One region of the Noviherbaspirillum phoenicis genome, then DNA from elsewhere that is predicted to be linked to it. Evidence: predicted binding sites of a transcription regulator. Region 1 holds the regulator's gene; each other region holds the start of a gene.

Region 1 (2,201 bases):
GCCATCGTCATCTTCCCCGATCATGCGCTTGATGCCGGCATGCTGATGGTCCTGGATCTTAGTCTTGTATTTCAGGACCTGCCGATCAAGCTTGTCGATCAGCGTGTCGATGGCGGCGTACAGGTCCTGTGCGATGCTGGCCACATGCACATCCTTGCCCCGTAGCCTCAGGGTGATTTCGGCGCGCTGGCGCCTTTCTTTCTCAGGGAGGTTATCAACGGCCAGGATGACCGCTATATCAATGACATGATCGAAATGGCGCTTGATCCGCTCAAGCTTGCCTTGCACGTATTCACGAATTGCGGGAGTCACTTCGAGATGATGTCCACTGATGGTGAGATTCATACTACGCTCCTGTGAAAGGCCGGCAGAGGTTTCACTGAGGATGAAACATGTCAGCGAGTTACATGCTGCAAAGAACTACAAGGACTTGCGCAGATTGACTGGAGGGATTTTCAGGGCTTCCCGATATTTTGCGACGGTACGGCGTGCTACTACCATACCCTGTTCCGCCAGCATTTCTGCGATGCGACTATCGGAAAATGGGTTCTTCGGGTCTTCGGCTCCTATGAGTTGTTTGATCAACGCCCGGATTGCAGTCGATGAGGCTTCGCCGCCTGCATCGGTTGCAACATGGCTGCCGAAGAAGTACTTCAACTCGAACATGCCATGCGGCGTGAGCATGTATTTCTGTGTGGTCACACGCGAGATGGTGCTTTCGTGTAAACCCAGTGTATCAGCTATTTCTCGTAACACAAGAGGTCGCATTGCCACTGCGCCATGGGAGAAAAAGTTGCGCTGGCGGTCCACAATGGCCTGGGCGACGCGCAGGATGGTATCGAAACGCTGGCGCATGTTCTTGATCAGCCATTTCGCTTCTTGCAGCTGCGAACTCATCGAGCCTTCGCCCTTGCTCTGCTTGAGGATGTTGGCATACAGCGCATTGACGCGCAGGCGCGGCATGACGTCATGATTGAGCATCACCTGCCAGCCGTTCTTGCCGCGCTTGACGATCACGTCGGGCACGACATAGTCCGACGCGTCGCTGGCGAACATGGCGCCAGGGTGCGGATTGCATTGCCGGATCACTGCCTGCGCCTCGCGCAGGTCTTCCTCGTCACAGTCCAGGCTCTTCTTCAGCTTGTTGAAGTCGCGCTGCGCAAACAGCTGCAAGTGCTTCTCGACGATCTGCAGTGCGGTGCGGCGCGTCACCATGGGAACGCGCGGCATGCGCCGGATCTGCAGCGCCAGGCACTCCGACGCGTCGCGCGCGCCGACGCCGGCCGGGTCGAAGCTTTGCAGCAGCTTCAGCGCCATCGACAGCTCCTCGATCTCGACTTCCAGTTCCTCCGGCAGGCGGGCGTGGATCTCTTCCAGCGGCTCGGTCAGATAACCGTTGTCATCCAGCGCGTCGATCACCAGTTCAACCAGCGCCCGGTCGCGCGGATTCTGGACAGTTACGCGCATCTGTTCCAGCAGATGCTCGCGCAGGGTCAGCTCATGCGCTTCCATCTGCGGGCGGGCATCGTCGTCTTCCGGGGCCTTGGAGGTGCGAGCAACGTCGTCGAAACTCCAGTCGGCGTCGGCGCCGCTATCGCTGCCTTCGCCGCCACCCTCGCCGGCTTCGAAACCGCCTTCGCCTTCCGTGGCAGGGGCAGCGTCGGAAGCAGGTGCGTCGCCGCTTGGCGTGGAAGTCGGCGCGCTGCTGACGGAGCCGTCGGCGAGCAGCCTGATCGAATGGTCAAGTGGATCATCCAGACGTTCAAGCAGCGGATTCTCGGACAGGATCTGTTCCAGTTCCTGATGCAGTTCCAGCGTTGAAAGCTGCAGCAGCCGGATCGACTGCTGCAGTTGCGGCGTCAGCGCGAGATGCTGGGATACGCGGAGTTGAAGTGTCTGTTTCATTTTTGCCTTTTCTCACATCCGGAAGTGCTCGCCGAGATAGACGCGGCGCACCGACTCGTCGGCAATGATGTCGTCCGGGCGGCCGCTGGCCAGCACTACGCCCTGGTTGATGATGTAGGCATGGTCGCAAATGCCCAGCGTCTCGCGGACATTGTGGTCCGTGATCAGCACGCCGATATTGCGTTCCTTGAGGAAGCGCACGATGCGCTGGATTTCGATGACGGCGATCGGATCGACGCCGGCAAAGGGCTCATCCAGAAGGATGAAGCGCGGGCTGGTAGCCAGGGCGCGCGCGA
Region 2 (2,201 bases), 1.9 Mb from region 1:
AGTCGTCTATGACAGTAGCATTCGGCGATCCATATAGGTCGGTGCTAAGAAGGAGAAGGGAATCAATATTACGAAAATTGGCCGGTAGGTAGGACCAAACCGTCGTTTTTTCCATGGTAATTGATCCGACTTCAATACCGTCTGAGTAGCCTATTGCTTTGTACATTCCTTGATTCTGCCAATACCAACTTCTGAACCAAAGCCCGTCAAAATCAAATTTCCCGCCATCAGCTAGACGGACAGTCACAGGCACGTTGTAGTTATCTATGGCACCAAATTTTCCGCTGTGCGCTGGGCCACTACCCCAAAATCCTTCAGAACTAAGGTCCACAGTTGCCATCGTTGCGTTGAAGACATAACCGTTCAGAGGTTCAGTTATGTATCCCCACCACTCTACTCCATCTGTTTCAAAATCAATGGTGGTGGCAGAACTGTTGCCTGTTGTAGCTAAGCTGATTGCTAACAGAAGGGACTGGAGAAATTTTTTTGCTTGTCGCATTTATGGCCTTAGTGAAGTTGGGCAGGCAAAGATAGGACTTCTGCGTTTCATTAAAAAAGCCTGCGGGAGGCAGGCTTTTTGCAGAAGGAGAAAACTTAGGAGTTCTTGTTTTTTGCCGACTTGCGGCGCGATGCGGCGACGCCAAGCAGACCAAGCCCGAGCAGGGCGATAGATGCTGGCTCAGGAACCGCAGCCCCACTAGTAGCCGCAGCCAGGCTATAGGTAGCAGAGAAGGTTCCGCTACCAGTAAAAGTAGGAGTAATAACGGTAAGAGTCGTGCCGACCAGCGATGCTGAGGCACCGCCATTCAGAAAACTGTCCGCTGTTTCTACCAGCGTCAATCCGGCGAATTCTGTGCTGTTAAAAATGTACGTCGCAAATATGCTGCCGTTCCTTGAGACGTCAGTAATTGTAAGAGTCCCACCGTTGAAATTTGCGGAATCCGTATTGAGGGAGTCAGCAAAACCAAATTCAACCTTGTTACCTGTGATCGTTACAGTTGCGCTGTTTTGTTGTGATGACGAGTTCGTGAACCCAGTTGCTGGCACAAAGCCATTCATAGGATCGAAGTAATTCGTGCTACCACCACCGAAACCCAGAAAGCCAGTAACAGAGCCACCGATTAGGCTCGCACTGGCGGGTGCTACGACGAGGAAGGATGCCGAAGCAAGAGCAAGACCTGACCAAAATTTACGCACAATTGACTCCCTGAATTAGTATGTAGTTTCACTTCAGCAAGTAATGTGCCACCAGGAAATTATTGTTTTAAATCAAGTGCTTGATCTTTTAAGCAATATTTATTTTGTACCAACTGTAAGGAAGTCCGACACCTGTTTATGAAAGAAGGAAAGGATTTTGCAGCCGGCTACGAATATAGGGGGTTTTCGAGCGACTCAGACGCAACGGATTTTATGTGAAACCCAAGCCGAATTTCTGTAGCCAGTTGCGAAATAGAGTAAATTGATGTTTTTAAGGAGAATAAATGTTCATTCCGCTAGAAAAAGAAGACGTTGCAAACGGAGTAGAGAGATACGCTTTTGTCAACCCAACTTGCATTGCCAAAGTTGTAATCGACCGGTCTACAGCAATGACAATGATTAGTTTTCTTTCCTCATCTGGCACTACCTTGTATTCCAGATTGTTTCACAACAAAGATGAAGCAAAAGAGTTGAATGACATGGAGATTACGGTAATGGGGATAATCCATGATCTCGAGAATAAGAGTGATACGTGACTAAAGTTGGAAGGCCTGCCGGTTTTGGTGCGCAGTTGCCAGACACTGTGGGCGCTAAGCAGAGCCGCTAAAAGCGCATAGCAGCCGGCGCTGGCAGGATAGCGTCGATTGTCGATGCAGAGACGCAATCAATGTGTGGATGGAATTTCTTCAACAAAGTTAGGCTCCTCATCGAGATCGCAGTGTGATGTGATGGCAATGTTATAACGTGCCTTGTCGTGTGCGCCGATATCTCGACCTTCGCCGGCAACCTCGGGCATGAAGCCGCTGCCGATTGTCGGCCTGATCTACCCGCCAATCATGGCACCAAGCGGATTGCCGCCAGTTCCCACAAAACCGATGATGGAATCCACTACGCTACCAACTGACTGTCCAGACATAACTTTTCCTTGAATGTGTTTAGAAGGACGTTCTATGCCCATAGAGGGCAATGCGGCGTAGCGGCCGATAAAGACCGCTACGCCGCAA
Region 3 (2,201 bases), 2.6 Mb from region 1:
TAGAACAGGTCGGCGCGAAACTCGCCGTTCCGCACGCGGGCGTCGAGGTCGCAGTGGGTGGCGCTGATGATGCGCACATCCACCGGAACCGGCCGGGTGCCGCCAACCCGCATCACTTCCCGCTCTTCCAGCACCCGCAGCAGCCGGGTTTGCAGGGCCAGCGGCATTTCACCGATTTCATCGAGAAACAGGGTGCCGCGATGCGCCGCCTCGAACAAACCCGGGCGTCCGCCGCGCCGCGAGCCTGTGAAGGCGCCTTCCTCATGGCCGAACAGTTCAGATTCGAGCAGTGACTCGGCAATGGCGCCGCAATTGACCGCGACGAAAGGCTTGCCGGCGGCATGGCCGAGCATGCTTTCCCGGTGGATGGCCTGCGCCACCAGCTCCTTGCCGGAGCCGGTCTCACCCTGGATCAGCACGGTTGCCGGCGAGCGGGCGTACAGCATCGTCATCTGCCGCACCGCCTGCATGGCGGCGGATTCGCCGCGCAGGTCCTTCAGGCCGTGGCGGGCGCGCAGGGCGGCGCTGACCGAGCCGCCGCGTCCGCGACTGCTTTCCAGCCGGGTGAAGCGGGCGATTTCCAGTGCATCTTCGAACGCCTGGCGGATCGAGCCGGCGGAATAAAGGAACACGCCCGCCAGATCCGCTTCCTCCGCCAGGTCCATGATCAGGCCGGTGCCGACGATGGCTTTCACGCCGGCCGCCTTCAGCTCGCCGATCTGGGTGCGCGCATCCTCGGCGGTGGCGTAGGTACGTTGCGCAATGCGCAGGCCAAATGCCGCCTGAAATTCGGTCAGTTGGAGAAAGGTGTCCTGGTAAGTGATGATGCCCATCTGCGGCGAGATGCGGCGCGCCCTGGCCAGCGCCTGCATCACGTCGAAGCCGCTGGCGCGGGCGACGACCACCGGCACCGGCAGGCGGCTTTTCAGATAGGCGGCATTCGAGCCGGCGGCGATCACCGCGTCGCAGCGCTCGTTTTCCAGGCGGGCGCGGATGTGTTCCACCGCTTCCTCGAAACCGAGATTGATCGGCTCGATGATGGCGCGCTCGTCGAATTCCGGCGTGATATCGCGGAACAGGTGGAACAGCCGGGAGATCGACACGGTCCAGAGCACTGGCTTGTCGACCTGCATCGATGTTTCATCAAATGCTGAAGCCATGTTTCATCCCTGTTTCAGTGTTTCATGCAATGGCCGGTATTGAAACACAATTGCCGGCTACAGAACAGTCAAATGGTGTCATCCTTGCCACTCTCTTATCCCAATGGTGCAGGTAGGTGATTGATCCATATAGGGAAATTCGTGTGCCTGCCGAATTGCGCAAATTCTGGCACGGCCATTGCAATAAAGCCATCCGTATCGTTCCATTTGAAACCACTTCATTCAGGCACATCATGACATTACGTTCCGCAGGCGCCGCGTTCCGGCAAGCCGTCCAGGAAGAATCCCCGCTGCAGGTAATCGGCGCCATCAATGCCAACCACGCGTTGCTGGCCAAGCGCGCCGGCTTCCGCGCCATCTATCTGTCCGGCGGCGGTGTCGCGGCCGGCTCGCTTGGCTTGCCTGACCTGGGCATTTCCAACCTCGACGATGTGCTGACCGACGTGCGCCGCATTACCGACGTGTGCGACCTGCCGCTGCTGGTGGACGTCGACACCGGCTTCGGCTCCTCGGCCTTCAACGTGGCCCGCACCGTCAAGTCCATGATCAAGTTCGGCGCCGCCGCGATGCATATCGAAGACCAGGTCGGCGCCAAGCGCTGCGGCCACCGGCCCAACAAGGAAATCGTCAGCAAGCAGGAGATGGTGGATCGCATCAAGGCCGCGGTGGATGCGCGCACCGACCCGGACTTCGTGATCATGGCCCGCACCGACGCGCTTGCCGTCGAAGGCCTGGAAGCCGCGATCGAGCGGGCGGTGGCCTGCGTTGAGGCCGGCGCCGACATGATCTTCCCGGAAGCCATTACCGAACTGGCGATGTACAAGCAGTTCGCCAGCGCGGTCAAGGTGCCCATCCTGGCCAACATCACCGAGTTCGGCGCCACGCCGCTGTTCACCGTGGAAGAACTGAAGACGGCGGACGTCGGCATCGCGCTGTATCCGCTGTCGGCCTTCCGCGCGATGAACAAGGCGGCCGAGAACGTCTACAACACCGTGCGCCGCGAAGGCACGCAGAAGAATGTGGTCGACACCATGCAGACAC
Region 4 (2,201 bases), 3.1 Mb from region 1:
GTCCTTGCTGTAGGCCAGGCGCACGGTCTCGCGGTAGTACGGCGCGAAGATCTCTACCTTGTCATTGCGGGCGACCAGGAAGCGGTCCACCGGCACATGCAGCATCACGTCGGCCGGCCCGTAGCCGAGGTAATGGCCCTTCCACACCATGTTGCGCAGGTCGTCGCCCACTTCCTCGCCGGCGGGAAAGGGCAGCAGCGCCAGTTTCAGGCCGAGCTTTTTCGCCAGCGCGTCGGCGATGTCGACATCGATGCCGCCATCGTCCGAGGAAAACGGCGCCATGTCCTTGTAGACCGCCACCTTGAGGGAGCCGGACTGGCGGATCTTGTCCATGTCGGCGCTGGCCGGCGCCGACATCGTCAGCGCAAGGCAGGCCAGCATCAGCGTGGCCGCGCAGCGTATGAGGGGAAAAAACATGAGGTCTCCAATATTTTTATACGGCCGCCATCGTTGCATGGCGGCCTGGTGGGTACGAGGTAAGGCGTTACTTCACCTCGCGCCGGGTTTCCAGATAAGCCTTGATGGCCCACACCGCTTCCTGGTTCAGCACGCCCTCGAACGGCGGCATGTAGACCGCGCCGTTGCGCACCTTGCCCTTGCGCACGCTGCTGCTGAAGTATTCGTCGTTGTCCTTGATGCAGGCCTTGCGCTTGGCTTCGATTTTCTGCGTCATGCAGTCGCGGTCCAGCAGCCGCAGGTCGGGCGCGATGCCGCCCGAGATCGCCTCGATGCCGTGGCAGCGTGCGCAATTGGCGCCAAAAGCCGAGGCGCCGACCTTCTGCGCTTCCTTGTTGTCGCGGTAAGGATTCTCGGCGGCCCACTTGTCGCCCAGCGGCGGCAGCGTCTTGGTATCGACCACCTGCGGCGTCACGTCGCCGTGGGCATGCGCCGCCGGCGAAAGAAAGGCGGAAGCCGCCAGGACCAGGGTGCAGAGGAAGGATGTCTTGCGCATGAAATGTCTCCTGTGTATGAAAAGCGAATGCCCTCCCTACCGCAATTGCCGTGCCAGCCGGCTTCCCACCTTGCCTTACGCGCTGTTCGGTAAACGGTTGCGCCATTTCTCAACAGGTGTACCATTGCGAAAAAATAGCTACTTAAAGTGCATCACGCCCTCAAACCAAGAAGGAGCGGTTATGGCAGGAGACAACACCGGCGAAGCCGGTTCCGGCGTTCGCGCAGCGGCAGGAAGAGATGGCATGCTTTCTGCAATCTGCTCGAACATCATGCTTAATGAATCCCATCAGCGTTGCGCATCCTACGGCCTCTCCGAGACCGAGCATCCCGACTTCAGCCCCCTCGGCCGCAGCGACCTGAGCCTGCTGGTCGAGCAGAACCGGGTGCTGCACACCCATGCGCTGCCGGTGATGGAGACGCTCTACGAGCAGATCGTCAACACCCACAACATGGTGGTGCTGACCGATGCCAACGGCGTGATCGTCCATGCGCTGGGCGACGCCGACTTCCTGGAAAAAGCCAACCGCGTGGCGCTGCAGCCGGGCGTTTCCTGGTCTGAGGAGGGCAAGGGCACCAATGCGATCGGCACCGCCATCGTCGAGAAGAAGCCGACCCTGGTGCATGCCAACCAGCACTACCTGGTGGCCAATCACTTCCTGACCTGCTCGGCCTCGCCCATCTTCAATCACCAGGGCAACGTGATCGGCGTGCTCGACGTGACCGGCGACCAGCGCAGCTACCATCAGCACACGATGGCGCTGGTGCGCATGTCGGCGCAGATGATAGAGAACAACCTGTTCGCCGCCGCCTTCGACGAAGCCATCACCCTGCACTTCCACAGCCGCCCGGAATTCATCGGCACGCTGATGGAAGGCATTGCATCGTTCTCGCCGAGCGGCCGCTTCCTGTCGGCCAGCCGCAGCGGCCTGTTCCAGCTCGGCCTGCCGCTGTCGGCGCTGCAGACGCATACCTTCAGCTCCCTGTTCGGCCTGCCGGTGTCGTCGCTGTTCGACCATTACCGTACCGCCGCGCCGTCGCTCCTGAACCTGTGCCTGCATAACGGCGTGCGGGTCTATGCCCGTGCCGAGATGCGCCGCACGAACATGGTGTTCCATAACATGACACCACTGTCGGCCGAGCAGGAAGCGCCAGCCCAGCAAGCCAGGCCGGTCGCGCCGGCACGGGCCGAATCCTTCGACAATGCCGCGCGCCGCCTGTCCAGCCTGCGCTACCTCAACACGGGCGAT

The links. The regulator sigma-54, encoded in region 1, starts transcription at its own class of promoters, with help from an activator protein. The targets are predictions, from matches to a motif close to TGGCANGNAANCTGCTTT.
Region 2: a site for sigma-54 is predicted at 1,231-1,248, ahead of ABC383_RS07895 (PEP-CTERM sorting domain-containing protein). Genes of this name have one in related genera too.
Region 3: a site for sigma-54 is predicted at 1,328-1,345, ahead of prpB (methylisocitrate lyase). Genes of this name have one in related genera too.
Region 4: a site for sigma-54 is predicted at 991-1,008, ahead of pedF (cytochrome c-550 PedF). Genes of this name have one in related genera too.

Annotation. Positions count from the first base shown of each region.
Region 1 covers NZ_JBDFLX010000001.1:3,635,301-3,637,501, forward strand. Annotated here, with positions in the region: gene hpf (ribosome hibernation-promoting factor, HPF/YfiA family) at 1-345, opposite strand, end outside; gene ABC383_RS16290 (RNA polymerase factor sigma-54) at 421-1,905, opposite strand; gene lptB (LPS export ABC transporter ATP-binding protein) at 1,918-2,201, opposite strand, start outside.
Region 2 covers NZ_JBDFLX010000001.1:1,734,770-1,736,970, reverse strand. Annotated here, with positions in the region: gene ABC383_RS07900 (PEP-CTERM sorting domain-containing protein) at 1-499, opposite strand, end outside; gene ABC383_RS07895 (PEP-CTERM sorting domain-containing protein) at 595-1,197, opposite strand; gene ABC383_RS07890 (hypothetical protein) at 1,482-1,733, shown strand.
Region 3 covers NZ_JBDFLX010000001.1:1,076,235-1,078,435, reverse strand. Annotated here, with positions in the region: gene prpR (propionate catabolism operon regulatory protein PrpR) at 1-1,160, opposite strand, end outside; gene prpB (methylisocitrate lyase) at 1,394-2,201, shown strand, end outside.
Region 4 covers NZ_JBDFLX010000001.1:505,732-507,932, reverse strand. Annotated here, with positions in the region: gene ABC383_RS02320 (substrate-binding periplasmic protein) at 1-417, opposite strand, end outside; gene pedF (cytochrome c-550 PedF) at 485-952, opposite strand; gene ABC383_RS02310 (sigma-54-dependent Fis family transcriptional regulator) at 1,197-2,201, shown strand, end outside.